Linked DNA regions of Natranaeroarchaeum aerophilus. The protein of the gene in region 2 binds, or shares a complex with, the protein of the main gene of each other region. Links are inferred from orthologs where the notes say so. Each region holds a gene or a part of one and is shown on either strand. Other genes may lie near its edges.

Region 1 (7,135 bases), on a different replicon or contig from region 2:
TTGCCCGAAGACGGCGTCTTTCTTCGCATCGGGGATCCCGGGGCCGTTGTCCTCGACGTAGAACCCCTCCTCGTCGGAGCCGACGATCACCCGGAGCTTGTTCGGGGACTGAGCTTCCGAAGCAGCGCTCGTCGAGCCATGCTCGATCGCGTTCCGGAACAGGTTCTCTAACAGCTCCAGTAGCCGATCCCGGTCGGCATGGAGCTGGTCCGCACCCGAGGAGCGGGTGGTCGTCCAGGATTGTTGTTCCCGGACGGTCAGCGATGCACCGTCGGTCTCGACGTGTTGCCACGCCTCGCGGGCGAGTTCGGGGAGCGATAGCAGCTCGGTCTCGCTGACGACCTGCCCGTTTTTGGCGAGCGTCAGCAGCTCTTCGATCAACGACTCCATCCGATCCAGCGCCCAGTCGATCTCCTCGACGACCTCCTCGTCCGTCTCCAGCAGGCCGAGATACCCCTGGGCGACCGACAGCGGGTTCCGGAGGTCGTGACTGACGATCTGGGCGAACTCCTCTAGGTGCTCGTTTTGCAGGGCGAGTGCCTGCTCGCGTTCCGCCCGATCCAGCGCGACCTTGAGATTTGCCGCGAGGACGTCCGCAAGCTCGACAGTGAATTCGTCAATCGGCTCGTCGGCGACGAGTCCGAGGACGCCGTGATCGCCGAGCGGGAGCGCCACGGCGTCGATCTCGGACGCTGACAGTGGGTGGTCAGGTCGCCAACGCCGCCCATCCGTGTCGAGCAGCATCGCCCGGCTATCCTCGTAGCTGGTCTCGAACAGCGACAGATAGCTGTCGTCGAGAGCGACCGACGTCTCGCTGGCAACTGGTGTGAGCCCATCGTGATCGGCCAACAGCACCTGCACCGGCGGCAGATCCGGCACGCCATCGGAGATGTCGACTGCGATCGCACAGATATCGTCGCTCGTCCGCGCCGCGACGAGCTCGCGACTCGCGGCGTGCAGGGCGTTCATCTTTGCCTCTCGCCGTTTTTGCTCGGTAACGTCACGGGCACTGCCGACGATACCGACGATCTCCCCATCCTCGTACCGCGGCGCTTTCGTCGTCGACACCCAGCGTGGTTCGCCGTCGTCGACGTATTGCTCGATATCGTTCACGATCGGCTCGCCGGTCTGCATGATCTCTCGTTCCTCTGCGTGGAGCTCCGGTGCGCTCTCGCCCACCAGTTCGTAATCGGTCAACCCCCGTAGTTGGTCCCGGGGAAGGTCGTACTCCGCCGCAGTCGACCGACTGACGATCTCGTGCTGGTGCTGGTCGTTTTTGACGTACAGCTGATGCGGGTAGTTCTCAAGCAGCGCATCGAGTACCGCCGCTTTCGACGGCGTCGATCTCCCGACGTTTGCAGCACGTTCGAGTCGTCCGACCATCGCGTCCGGGAACGCGCCGTCGCCAGTCTCCGGAACACTGATGACGTCGCTCGCACCCATCGACTTCGCGTCGACGACGAACGTCTCGTCGAAGCCGATCACGAACGCGACGATCGGCACGTCGAACTGGGAAAGCGCCAGTTCGAGCATCGCCCTGCCATCCGTCGTCTCGCTTTCGGCCACCACGACGCAGTCCGGGTCCTGATCGGCGGTCCGGTCCGGCTCGAGCCCGCTGATGACGCTCGTCCTGATTGGTCGGTCGGCGTCGTCCAGCGCCGCCCGTAGCTGTCCGAGTTCGTCTGCTGGATCGACGAGCAGTAGCTCCAGCGGAGGCCCAGGCATTGTATTCGTGTTAAAACACGTTGTACGGACCCCTACAAAAACCTTCCCGCAGTCGCTATCGGCACGTCGTCGAAAAAATATCGCGGGGTAGCGTTACTCGTCTGCGGTCGCGGCTTCTTCTTCCTCGGCTGCGGGCGCTTCCTCGTCCGAGCGGGCGGCAACGAGGCCACCGCGTGCAACGCTGTACAGCGGCTCGTTGGCGTGACTGACACCGCTGATCGAGAACGGGATGTTCGCGTCCTGCAGGTGGTCGCGGAACAGATCTTCGAACCCATCGGGGCTGGATGTGCCGCCGGTGACGACGACCGGGACGTCCAGACCTTCCTCGACGTCTTCCTCGTCGACCTCCTTGACGATCAGGTCGATGACGTAATCGAGCAGGTTCTCGTAATAGATGCTGAGTGCGCCCTCGACGCCACCGACATCGGTCGTGAAGTCCAGCTCGAAGTCGTCTTCCTTGATCGAGGTGACCTTGTCGACCGGCGTCCCCGTCGCCTGTGCGGCCTGTTCGTCGACCCAGTCGCCACCGCGGGCGACCGAGAACTTCATGACCGGCACCGCGTAGTAGGCCAGACAGACGTTGGTCATCCCGGCACCGAAGCTGATACCGAGCCCGGTGAAGTCGTTGTCAGCGAGCTCGCTGTAGATGACCGCCATCCCCTCGTTGATGGGCTCGGCGTCGTAGCCCATGTCGTTGATGAAGGATTCGAGGGTCTTCTGGTGATACAGCGTCGACAGATCCGAGTCGATCGGATCCGCGGGCGAGGAGAAATACAGCTTCTCGCCCGGATGATTCGGCTCGCCGACGACCTGCTCGATGATGAGCTTCATCATCGGGATTGCCGATTTCTCGTCGGAAGAGAGGATGCCGTGTTGCATCGGACGGCGCGTCTCACGGTTGAAGATATTCGCGAAATTGAGCGCGTCGTCACCGACGACGTAGACCTTGTCGTCCTTGCGGATGTGGAGGACTTCGCTTCGCGAGAGCATCTGCTCGGCCATATCCGAGTAGTCGATCTCGACGAAGGAGTTGCGCTGTTGCACGAAGACGGTGTCGTTACCATCCTGCTGTGCCGACAGGATGTTCATTGTGCCGACGTCTAGGCCTTTCGCCATATACGATACAACTTTGCCCCCATACAATAAAACTATGTGAAATATTTACAGAACTTCCGGGCAAGTAAATATAACAGAAGCGATGGAATGTCGATCAGTTCCGACCGACGAGTGCCCGAAGCCGATCGAGCAGCCCCAGCTCCGCGAGGACGCCCTCGTTGCTCTCCGCTGCCTGCTCTTCTTTCCGTTGCTGACGCAACTCGTTGAGCTTCGTGGTCTGGTCGTCGACCGTCGACGAGGAGGTCGCAGTCTTCGTATCACCCCCCTTGAGCGCCTTCAGACCGCTGACCTGTGCGTCGACACCACCGCTCTCTCGGGTGGTTTCGGCCTCGACGTCGACGTTTGCCGCCTCAAACGAGTCCTCGGTGCTGAACGAGAGCCGTTTGGACTCGTGTTTCTCGACGCCACCCCACGACATCTCGACACCGTCCATGGCCGCTTCGATGTCCTGTTCGATCTCTGCATCGCTGATCGATTCTTCCTCTTGCTCCTCTTCGATCCCCTCGATCTCGGATGGGTGTGGTTTTGCCCGCTCCAGCTGGTGGGCCACCAGGGCGGCCCCGGTTGCAGCCGCAACTACTGCCAGTCCGACGCCGTACGTGCCGAGAATTGCGAGCATCGTCGATGCGCCGAACTCGGCCCACTGGCTGGGGTAGTACCACGAGAACGCAGCCGAGGCAACGACGGTGACCAGCACACCGCCTGCCGAGGCGATAACTGCCTTCTGTTTGACCGGCAACAGGACGTCGATGCCGAGCAATAAGACCGGTAAGGAGAGCAACGCGGCGACAAAGGCGACGTTCGCAAAGAGGAAGTACGAGCCCTCACGATACCCGAAGGCTGCAACACCCGTCACGAAGGTGATCGCCGCGATCACGGCGAGGGCGACGCCGATGAAGAACAGCCCGAAGCCGAGGTAAACGTCAGTCTGCGTGTCCGGTTCGCCGATGTACTGCTCGTATAGCTCGAACAGCCTGTTGTCGGGCAGGCCGTCGGAGTCGTCCTGGCTCATTGGCGACGTTTTCTTACCGCATACTCATGACTGTTCCCCTAATTATTTCATATCTGACCAGTGTGGAGAGAGGAGAGCTGCCTTTCTTCGGGTGTGACCTGGGCTCGGGTACTACCAGGTGCCGTGGAACGTGTCGAAGCTCAGCTCGTCGAGCGGTTTGTTTCCGACGGCGATCTGATACTCGCCGGGCGTGAGCATCGGTTTGTGGAACTGCGGGCCGTCGTCGGTCGTGATCCGGGGACAGCCGGTGTTGACGTACGCGTCGAAGCCGAAGTTACGCAGCCGATCGGGCGTCACCTCGTCCATCGTGATCAGGTAGGCGTCGTCGTTGTCTTCGAGGATCGCTTCGGCCTGATCCATCCGCCCCTGCCCGATCTTGGTACAGAAGATGACGCCGAACGTCTCGGCGTCCATCGCCTTGTGGACCGTGGCGTAGCGCTGTTTCATGAACTTCTCCGTGTCGGCGATCGTCACGACGTTGTTGACCGGATCCGCGATGATGACGTTCTTGTCGGGATGTTCCATCGCCAGTCCGAGCGGGTGGAACTTGCCGCCGCCGACGTAGAGGATCTGGTCGGCGTCGACGTCCGCCGAGGCGTAGTTACAGCCAAGCACCTGCCCCTCGTGGGTCAGTCGCTCGTCACCGCGGCGGGTGTGAACCTCGTAGCCACGCTCTTCGAGCCAGTCGGCCATCTCCTCGAAGCGGTTCATGTGCTGGGCAGTCGTCACGAGCCCCACGTCCGGATCGTCGTCCGGGTCGGTGAGCTCCGCCTTGGCCTCCTCCATGATCGGCATGACGTCGACGTTCGAGAAGAGGGGTACGTAGATGATCTTGTCCGACTCCTTCATCGGGCTGTGCCCGAAGTGGACGAACACGTCAGTCCGGCGCATCATGAAGGTGTCCAGATCGCAGGCACCGTAACAGGGCTGGCCCGAAAGCAGGATCATCACGTCGTCGTCGAGCAACTGGCGCAGGTCGTCGGCGACGTCCGGCCCGCGGCGTTTGAGTCCTTCGGGGAACTGTAGACCTACTTTCTTTGCGTCGCGCTCCTCGACTGCCTCGACGATCCGGTCGAGTTCGTAATCCCACTCTCGGTCGTGCTTGAGGGACATCCCGGTGTTCCGGAGGTCCCCGTCGCTGTACTCCGTCTGCTCGCTCATTGTCCGTGATAGCGGTCTGGGACGTATAACGTCGGCGTTTGCCCAACCGCCGTGATAGTCGGCCACATCCTCGCCCCTTTCAGGGGGTTCAAGCCGTTTGACCTCCTGCATGCATCCATGACAGATACACCGGAGCTACCGCTCGAACACCGAACGATCGCCGCCGACGGAGAGGGACCTCATCCCGCTGTCGTCATTCTCCACGGTCGCGGTGCAGACGAAACCGACCTCCTGCCGATCGCACAACGGCTTCCTGACGAGCTGTTCGTCCTTAGCCTTCGCGCACCGGACCCGCTACAGGGCGGCTACACCTGGTACGAACTCGACCTCTCGGGCGGCGGGCTCCACCAGAGCCAGCCCCATCCCGAGCAGTTCCGCCGGAGCCTCGATCTGGTCGACGAGTCGATCGAGACTGCCGTCGAAGCATACAACCTCGATGCCGACCGGATCGGCCTGCTGGGCTTCAGTCAGGGTGGGATCACGAGCCTCTCCTTGCTCCTCGAAACACCGGAGAAGTACGACTGGGTCGCCGCGCTCCACTGCTATCTTCCGGACTCACACTGCGAACTCGACCCGGACGGTATCGAGAACACGCCGGTGTTTATCGCGGGCGGCAATCAGGACCAGATCATCCCGCCGGGACGCACGGAGGCGGCCGCCACCCGGTTGAGTGAGATCGGCACACCAGTGACATCGAGAACCTACGAGACGGGTCACGGAATCGGACCGGACGAACACGCCGACCTGCTGGAGTGGATCGACGGACAGGTCTAGACCAGACCGTCGTCGTCTTCCTCGTCAGTATCGTTATCGCTGTCGTCTTCTTCACCGCCGTCATCTGCTTCGTCACCATCTCCGCCGTCGTCTGCCTGTTCGTCACTGCCGTCGTCCTCGACGGCCTCTTCGGCACCGTCGGCAGTCTCGACGACGCCCTCCATCAGCGAGTCGATGTTTTCCTGTTCCTGTGCGCTGACCTGTTGGGGGTAGACGCCGATCGTCACGAGCAGGTCGTCGTCGGTTTCGACGGCCTCGCTGACGTGGAGATAGACGTCGACGTCTTCGCCGTCGAACTGCGCGCTGGCGGTGAACCGCGAGGCGGTCGTCTCCTGGTCCAAGATCGTCATCGAATAGTCTTCCTGGTGTTCGATGTCGTCCATCTCGTCGTAGTTATTCTCGACCAGATCGACGAGTTCGCGCGTCGACATGTCTTCGACCGGGTTGAACTGGTAGTTCGGAATCCCGATCTGGGGCGTCGTCAACACCATGAACACCGCGCCGCGCTGTTCGCCGAGCGGCCCCATATCGATCGATTTCTCGTGTTCTGTCAGGTAGTTCACGACCCGGACAGACTCCTCGACTGGGCCGACGCCAACCGATTCCTCGATGGTGATGTTGTCGATCCCGATCTGCTGGTAGTCGGTGCTCTCACGGGTGTCGGCGTCGACACCCCCTGCCGTCGATTCGTGGTCGTCCAGTCCGGCCAGTCCGAGACAGCCAGACAGCGATGCGAGTCCGACCGCGCCAGCGCCAGCGAGGACACTTCGTCGATTCATCTGGCAAGCAATTGCTAGCCAGTTTGTAAGTGTTTTTTGGCTCGTGGCTGGCTCTCAAAGCTGCACGAACGGCTCGACGCCGCCGTCAGCACCGACTGCGTAGACGGTCCACGTCCCCTCTTTCTCTCCGCCCATCCCCGGCGAGCCGGCGGGCATTCCGGGCAGCGCGATACCGGCGATATCCGGGGCGTCGTCGAGCAACGTCGCGATCGTTTCGACCGGAACGTGTCCCTCGACGAAGTACGGCCCAATCTCGACGGTGTGGCAGCTTTGCAGGTCCCCGGGAACACCGAGATCGGCCTTTACCGCGCCGATCTCTTCCGGGACGGATGCGGAAAGTGACCCATCGAGATGGTCGTCGAGATACTGTTCGTACACGTCACAGCAGTCGCAGTTCGGGCTGTTGTACTGGTGTGCAGTGGCCGAAAGCGTCCCCGGGTGGGCCCACTCCTCCGTGCTGTCACCGCCGAGACACCCTGCCACCGAAACGGCGGCGACCGCGGACGCAGTGGCGAGTACGGACCGGCGTGAGAGCCGATCGCTCATCGAACCACCTCCGCAAGGGCGC
Region 2 (7,261 bases):
CCGGGAGAGCGCCGTCTCGACGTGACTGAATCCGGGCTGGGCGTCGCCCAGCGTCGTGGGGGTCGCCTCGACCAGTACGTCGTACTCGGCGGCGAGGACGTCCTCGGGGGTCCCATCGCCAACCGTTCCCTCCTGATCTTTCCGTTCGAGAACGCCCTCAACCTCGATGCCCTCGGCGTCGACGACGCCGCTGCTGGAGTCGGCCAGCGCGATCACGTCGTGACCGTACTGCCCGGCGAGTTCGACGACCGAGCGCCCGACAGCACCGGCACCCAGCACGGCGAGTTTCATGCCGAACCACCCGCGATCTGGGGCTCGATGACGTGGATATCCTTCTCCTCGGCGATATCCCGAACTGTTGCCAGCACCTCGTCGGCGCGATCCGCCTCCGTTGCGAGCCGAAGCCGTGCGCTGGAGACTCCTTCCGTTCCCTCGGGGGCTGACAGCGAGACGTCGACGACTTCCGCCCGTGAGGTCGTCTGGAACTTCCGCAGGCTATCGGAGAGATCGGTGTCGATCAGGTGCCCGACGAGGATCACGGTCAGCTCCTCGCTGTACCGTTCCGCACCGGCCTGAATGACGTTGATGCCCGCATCGCGAAGCGCTTCGACGATGGTCTCGAACCGGTCGGGTGGGCACTCTATATCGACTTCCACGGGGATATGCCCGCGCGGCGTGACGTTGCCCCGCTCGTGGAAGATCGAAAGGAGATTTGCGCCGTGATCGGAGATCGGCTGGAGCGCGTTCAGCAGTTCCCCCGGCTCGTCGACGAGTTCGAGACGGACGGTGTACGCCTGCACGGACTGGCCGCCGTCCGTCTCGGCGTCCTCGTCTGCGGCGTCGTCACTCATCGTTGACCACCCCGACGACAGGTCGTGCGTATCGATCAATCATATCCGTCCCTGAGGGGAAGGAGGTATAAGAGTACCATCATTCCGGACTGTGTGGCGTTCGCACGGAGTCGGCGAGTTTTTGCGCTCGGCGGGCCAAACTCGGGCCATGTCCGTCTACCGTCGCCTGTTCGATGCACTGATCGCAGTTGTCCTGTCTGCAGTAACGATCGCAGTTACCGCACCGGTGGTTCCCGGTCTCGCCCAGTCGCTGGGGATGCTCATCGCGGCCACTTTCTACTTCTCACGAAACCCGTGGGGGTCGGGCGATGGCGAACGGATCAACGAGCGAATCGACGGGTTGTACGATCGGTTCTTGCCTGTGTAGGACTGCCTGAACTTGATAATTCACGCGGCAATAGTAGCAAGAACTAATAATCTGCATGTATAAATTAGCAATCAATGACTGCGTCCGCAAACTCGATCACGTCCCGATACCGAATCCTCGCTCCGTGGCAGTTCGCCGCCAGGGCCGTTCTACTGGGTCTGTTCACCGGTGGGGCACTCGGAGCGAGTATCAGTCCCGAACTCGGCGTTGCTGGTGGACTCTTCGTCACGACAGTCGTATATTTCGGGCTCTTCTTTCTCGCTCGTCGACTCCGTGCCACGACCTCAGCCACCAGCCGTCGAGCGATCAATCCTGTCGTCGCGGCCGACGGCGGGCAATCGAACGACCGGGACTGAGCAGAATCGCAGGTTCTGGGAGGGTCGATGAGTTCACTCACTGGCGAACGTAGTGAGGACGGAAGTGGGCTGGTCGAGACTGAGCAAACGCTTTGCGTCTGATATAGAGAACGGAGAGAAGAGAAGCCGGATTAGAGGTAGTCGACGGCCTGTGGCAGTTCGAGCTTCATTCCCTTGCGTTCGCGGATCTCCATGATCTGCTCGCGCTGGAGGTTGTCGGCCATGACCTGGAAGCCGGCGTTCTCGGTGTTCCAGGAGGCACGACCCTCGGTCGCCGAGCGGATGTCGCTGGCGAATCCGATCATCTCTTCGACCGGCGCGACGCCTTCGACGACCATCAGATCGCCTTCCTGGTACATGTCGTCGACGCGGCCACGACGGCCCTGGATCTCGCCGGATGCCGAGCCCATGTAGTCGTTCGGAACGTCGATTCGGACGTCCTGGATGGGTTCGAGCAGCTTGATGTCGGCGTCGATCAGCGCGTTATGGACGGCGTTGCGCACTGCGGGGATGACCTGTGCCGGACCGCGGTGGATGGTGTCCTCGTGGAGACGCGCGTCGTGGAGGCGGATGAGCGATCCCTGGACCGGCTCGGCGGCCAGCGGACCGTCGTTCAGCGCGTCTTCGAGGCCCTCGATGAACAGCTCCATCGTCTCGTTCAGGTGCTGGATACCTTTCGTGTCGTCGATCAGCACGTTCGTGCCGTGGATGGTCTCGATGTTCTGGCTGGTATCCTTGTCCATACCCGCTTCTTGGAACGCTTCACGTCGCTCCTGCTCGGGCATGTCCATCGAGGCCTCGCCTTTCTTGATCACATCGACGATATCCTTGTCGAGCGGGTGAACGGAGATGTAGAAACGGTTGTGGCGGTTTGGCGAGATCCCCTCGACCTCGCGGCTCTCGCTCTGGGGCATCTCGCGGAAGACGACGATCGGTTCACCGGTGTTGATCGGGATGCCCTGGTTGCGCTCGATCCGCTGACCGATGACTTCGAGGTGAAGCTCACCCTGTCCGGAGATCAGGTGCTCGCCGGTGTCCTCGTTGATCTCGATCTGGATCGTCGGGTCCTCTTTGGAGACCTGTCGAAGCGTCTCGATGAGCTTCGGCAGGTCGTCCATGTTCTTGGCCTCGACGGCTTTCGTGATGACGGGCTCGGAGATGTGCTCGATCGACTCGAACGGCGTCATCTCGACGGAGGAAACGGTCGAACCGGCGATGGCGTCGGCCAGGCCGGTGACTGCCGCGATGTTCCCTGCGGGAACACGGTCCACTTCCTCGCGTTCGCCACCCATGTAGATACCGACGCTCTGGACGCGGTTCGTCCCGGCGGTCCCGGAGACGTAGAGGTCCTGGCCCTTCTCCAGCGTTCCGGAGAAGACACGACCGGCGGCGATCTCGCCTGCGTGCGGGTCGACACCGATGTCGGTGACCATCAGGACGACTTCGCCTTCCTCGTTGACCAGGCGCATGTCGCCCGCGAGCTCGGACTCGGCGTCGCCACGCCAGACCCGCGGAATACGGCGGGGCTGCGCGTCGACGGGGTTCGGGAAGTGCTCACAGACCATGTCGAGCACGACGTCCGAGAGCGGCGTACGCTCGTGGAGCTCCTGGCGCTTGTCGGCGCGTTCGAGGTCGATAATGTCGCCGAAGTCCATGCCGGTGCGCTGCATCGACGGCATCGAGACGCCCCACTTGTACAGGGCGGATCCGAAGCCGACGGTACCCTCCTCGACGGAGACCGTCCAGTCGTCGATGTCGTCCATCTCCTCGGTCATCCCCTCGATCAGCTCGTTGACGTCGCGGATGACCGCCATGAGACGCTGTTGCATCTCCTCGGGACCTTCCTGCAGTTCGGAGATGAGGCGGTCGACCTTGTTGATGAACAGCGTCGGCTTGACACCCTCTCGAAGGGCCTGCCGGAGCACCGTCTCGGTCTGGGGCATCGCCCCTTCGACGGCGTCGACGACAACGAGCGCACCGTCGACGGCGCGCATCGCTCGGGTCACGTCGCCACCGAAGTCGACGTGGCCCGGCGTGTCGATCAGGTTGATGAGGTGGTTGGTGTCCTCGTACTCGTGGGTCATCGACACGTTTGCCGCGTCGATGGTGATCCCACGTTCCTGTTCGTCCTCTTCCGTGTCCATCGCGAGCTGCTCGCCTGCGGTGTCCTGGGAGATCATCCCGGCACCGGCCAGCAGGTTGTCCGTCAGTGTCGTCTTGCCGTGGTCGACGTGTGCGGCGATGGCGATGTTCCGGATGTTCTCCGGCTCGTCCATCAGTCGCTCGCACTCCTCGACGATCTTCTTTCGTCTACCCATTACCCTCTCATATCGTTAGCGGGGTGAAAAGGGTGCTGTTTCGTGGCGGCGAACCGTGTGAAGCCGCCACGAGGCTCATAACGAGCGAAGCGAAGTTATGGTGTTTCGTCAGCGCCGAGTGTGCGAGGCGCTACCGAAGCTCGGCACGAGCGTAGCGAAGTGCCGGCGTTTCGTCAGCGCGCGGTGTGTGAAGTACTGACGAAGCTCGTAACGAGTTGTTTCCTACGGCTACTTCGCGGCGTCCGAGTCCAGCGAGCACGTGTCGACGCCGAGCACCGAATAGAGCCCGCAGGTTCCCGTTGCCGCCGTTCCGAGCATTACAATCGCGACGATGCCGAGTACCGCTGCGAGCGTTTCCGGAAGGGCGAGGACGCCACCGAGGATCGCGATTGAGAGAAGTCCAGTGATCGCACCGACGCCCGTTCTGACCTGCCGATCCATCGAGCCAACGTTCATGTTCATATCACCTGTAAGGACTCGGCAGAGATAATGGTTTGTATTGGGCTGATTGAGAAATACTACTTTGGATAGGGAATTGCCCGTTCCGACAAAACTACAGGTTTCGAAGTATTAGCTTCAATTACTGTAGTATAATACTTCAATATTCGAAGTCAAGGGCCTCCGTCGCCAGCAACGATCAACCAGCACATCTAAGGGAGCATCCGACGTGCGCCCTGTATGAGCGACGCTGGAATCCACCCCTGGGTTGGCATCCTGCTCGGCGCGTTGCTCGCCGGTGCAAATACGGCCGTCGTGGGTCTCGTAATCGACGGCCCGGAAGCGGTCGCCGCCGGGCTTGGCCTCGCGATGCCGATCCTCCTGCTGTACGGCGCAGGTGAGACGTTCGATCGGGAGCAGTATCTCGCGGATCACTCAACGGGCGAGACGATGAGCGACATGGTCGTCATCGCCATCGGTGCGGTCCTCGTGGGCGTTCTCGGGGTTGTCGCGACGAGTGCGGTGACCGAGAGCCAGCTCGCCGTCTACGGGATCGCGGCCGGAGCGACGTTCCTGGGCGGCTACGTCGCGCTGTACGTCCGCCAGCCGGAGTATCACGGTCCGGTCGGAAACTGAGCGGCAGTTCTTAAGTTCCCAGTCTGCGATGACATGGCTATGCGCGTCGCCGTACTTGCCCACGGGAAGTTCCCCGACCGGGCAAAGACTGCCGTAGGAGTCCTCAGATACGCCGACTACGATGTCGTCTCCGTCATCGACAGGGACCATGCGGGCTCGCGAGTCACCGATCACGTCCCCGGTGTTCAGGATGCACCCGTCGTCGCTGGCTTCGGCGAGGTGCCGGAGCCGGTCGACGCCCTCCTGATCGGTATCGCACCGATCGGCGGCGGCTTTGACGAGTCCTGGCGGCCGGATGTCCTTGCTGCACTCTCACGGGGCTGTGACGTGATCGCCGGACTGCATTATTTTCTCAACGACGATGAGGAGTTCGTCAGTCTCGCCGCCGAAAATGACTGCGAGCTGCGGGACGTCCGGCGACCACCTGACGATCTCTCTGTAAGCGAGGGCCTTGCAGGTGCGGTCGACGCCGAAGTGATCCTGACCGTCGGCACCGACTGCTCGGTCGGCAAGATGACGACGACGATGGAACTCGCGCGGGCCGCGAAGGCGGCCGGACACGAGGCCGCCGTGATCCCCACCGGTCAGACCGGGATTATGATCGAGGGGTGGGGGACGCCGATCGACCGCGTGGTGAGTGACTTCACCGCTGGCGCGGTCGAGGCGATGATCCGAAAGAAAGGAGACGACTACGAGTACCTGTTCGTCGAGGGGCAGGGCAGCATCGTCCACCCCGCCTACTCGGCGGTCACCTGTGGCATTCTCCACGGTGCGATGCCGGACGCGCTGGTGCTCTGTCACGAGGCCGACCGGGACCGGATCCACGGCTACGAGCCGTTTCCGCTCCCGTCGATCGAGGAGTATGTCGACCTGTACGAGGGCCTTGCCGCTCCGGTGAGTGACGCGTCAGTCGTGGCTGGAGCGCTGAATACGAGCGACCTCGGGGACGCAGCAGCGCGAGACGCGCTGGTCGACTTCGAATCCGCGATCGACGCCCCGGCAACTGACGTGTTGCGGTACGACATCGATGACGTACTGGAGGCGATCGTATGAGCCTGAGCACATCCGTCGAGCGCGTCGAACTGCCCTTCGAGTTCCCGTTTACCATCGCGCGGGGGACGACGACCAGCGCGGAGAACGTGGTCGTTCGGATCGAGGACGATGATGGACGGGTTGGGATTGGCGGGGCAGCACCGTCGCCCCATTACGGCGAGACTGTCGATACGGTCGAAGCCGTCCTGCCCGAGCTGCTAGCGATCGTCGAGGACATCGGCGACCCACACCAGCTCGCCCGGATCGAACGCCGGATGCGGGAAACGGTCCGGCAAAACCCTGCCGCACGGGCCAGCGTGAGCATCGCCCTCCACGACCTCGTCGCCAGGCGTCTCGACGTGCCGCTGTACCGCTACTGGGGGCTCGATCCGACCGAGAGCGTCCGGACGTCCTACTCGATCGGTATCGACGACACCGAGACAATGCGCGAGAAAGTCGAGACCGCAACCGATCGGGGTTTCGAGGTGTTAAAAATCAAAGTCGGCACTGGCCGGGACGAAGAAATCGTCCGCACGATTCGAGAGGCTGCACCCGACGCGACGATTCGCGTCGATGCCAACGAAGCGTGGCCCCCGAAGGAGGCGGTGCGGACGATCGACCGGATTGCCGACTACGACATCGAGTTCGTCGAACAGCCGGTGCCTGCCGAGAATCCAGAGGGGCTGCGCTACGTCTACGAGCACTCCCCGATCCCCATTGCGGCCGACGAGTCCCTCGAAACCGTCGTGGATGTCCCGCAGATCGCCGACCGCTGTGACATCGCTGTACTGAAGCTGATGAAATGCGGTGGGCTCCGTGAAGCGCGGCGGATAATCGAGACAGCCCACGCGCACGGGCTAGAGGTCATGTGTGGCTGTATGTACGAGTCGAACGCCTCGATCGCTGCCGCGGCACAGCTCGCGCCCCTGCTCGATTACGCCGATCTGGATGGCTCCCTGTTACTCGACGACGACCCGTACGAGGGGGTTCCGATGCCGGCCGGTCGAATCGGATTGCAGCCACTCGAACGGAACGGGAGCGGTGTGCTGGAGCCACAGACGCGACGGGGATGAGCAACCGTGGTCCGGAGTGGCGCTGAGCGACACGGCGTTACCCCGAATTGACAGGTGGTATCTCCCATTTATTCACAGCACAAGTATAAAAGAAAACAGTGGCTTTAAGTAGGTGAGAATCATCCGGCTAATCGACATGTCCGAGATGCAATCGGAGTCACCGAGACCTGATGAACAATTCTGTCAAAGT

What was found. Proteins that work in one complex are often made in the same cells at the same time.
Region 1: the proteins of AArcSt11_RS03015 (region 2) and dph2 are in contact, whole or in part, in a crystal structure (PDB 6Q2D), measured with the Methanobrevibacter smithii proteins. The link is inferred for Natranaeroarchaeum aerophilus from one-to-one orthologs. Residues at the interface, in WP_011954157.1 of Methanobrevibacter smithii: Pro482, Asn483, Lys484, His485, Tyr553, Asp555, Glu556, Glu559, Leu560, Leu591, His592, Glu593, Asp594, Ala595, Val596, His597, Arg598, Gly599, Pro600; in WP_011954460.1 of Methanobrevibacter smithii: Met1, Met3, Tyr4, Pro28, Glu29, Gly30, Leu31, Met33, Phe58, His80, Thr124, Gln126, Ser179, Gly180, Asn181, Phe182, His183, Leu185, Tyr201, Asn202, Phe211, Ile215, Arg291, Asp295, Asp296, Gln298, Met299.

The regions. Positions count from the first base shown.
Region 1 is NZ_JAKRVY010000002.1:85,254-92,388, forward strand. Bases 2,990-5,858 are described here. They hold dph2 (diphthamide biosynthesis enzyme Dph2), read right to left. Parts: upstream 5,015-5,858; coding sequence 3,965-5,014; downstream 2,990-3,964. Other genes in these bases: AArcSt11_RS04810 (cell division protein CdpA domain-containing protein), read right to left, coding at 2,990-3,853; AArcSt11_RS04820 (alpha/beta hydrolase), read left to right, coding at 5,132-5,788; AArcSt11_RS04825 (DUF6517 family protein), read right to left, coding at 5,785-5,858. Also shown: AArcSt11_RS04800 (ATP-binding protein), read right to left, coding at 1-1,725; AArcSt11_RS04805 (disk-shape morphogenesis protein volactin), read right to left, coding at 1,819-2,841; more of AArcSt11_RS04810, read right to left, coding at 2,936-2,989; more of AArcSt11_RS04825, read right to left, coding at 5,859-6,567; AArcSt11_RS04830 (DUF411 domain-containing protein), read right to left, coding at 6,622-7,113; AArcSt11_RS04835 (heavy metal translocating P-type ATPase), read right to left, coding at 7,110-7,135. UniProt on the Methanocaldococcus jannaschii protein: Catalyzes the first step of diphthamide biosynthesis, i.e. the transfer of the 3-amino-3-carboxypropyl group from S-adenosyl-L-methionine (SAM) to the C2 position of the imidazole ring of the target histidine residue in translation elongation factor 2 (EF-2).
Region 2 is NZ_JAKRVY010000001.1:592,121-599,381, forward strand. Bases 1,300-4,294 are described here. They hold AArcSt11_RS03015 (elongation factor EF-2), read right to left. Parts: upstream 3,893-4,294; coding sequence 1,706-3,892; downstream 1,300-1,705. Other genes in these bases: AArcSt11_RS03010 (hypothetical protein), read left to right, coding at 1,300-1,574; AArcSt11_RS03020 (YgaP family membrane protein), read right to left, coding at 4,121-4,294. Also shown: AArcSt11_RS02995 (homoserine dehydrogenase), read right to left, coding at 1-291; AArcSt11_RS03000 (amino acid-binding protein), read right to left, coding at 288-851; AArcSt11_RS03005 (hypothetical protein), read left to right, coding at 1,000-1,218; more of AArcSt11_RS03010, read left to right, coding at 1,293-1,299; more of AArcSt11_RS03020, read right to left, coding at 4,295-4,354; AArcSt11_RS03025 (hypothetical protein), read left to right, coding at 4,571-4,966; AArcSt11_RS03030 (N-acetyltransferase DgcN family protein), read left to right, coding at 5,006-6,019; AArcSt11_RS03035 (dipeptide epimerase), read left to right, coding at 6,016-7,071; AArcSt11_RS03040 (zinc ribbon domain-containing protein), read left to right, coding at 7,208-7,261. UniProt on the Methanocaldococcus jannaschii protein: Catalyzes the GTP-dependent ribosomal translocation step during translation elongation.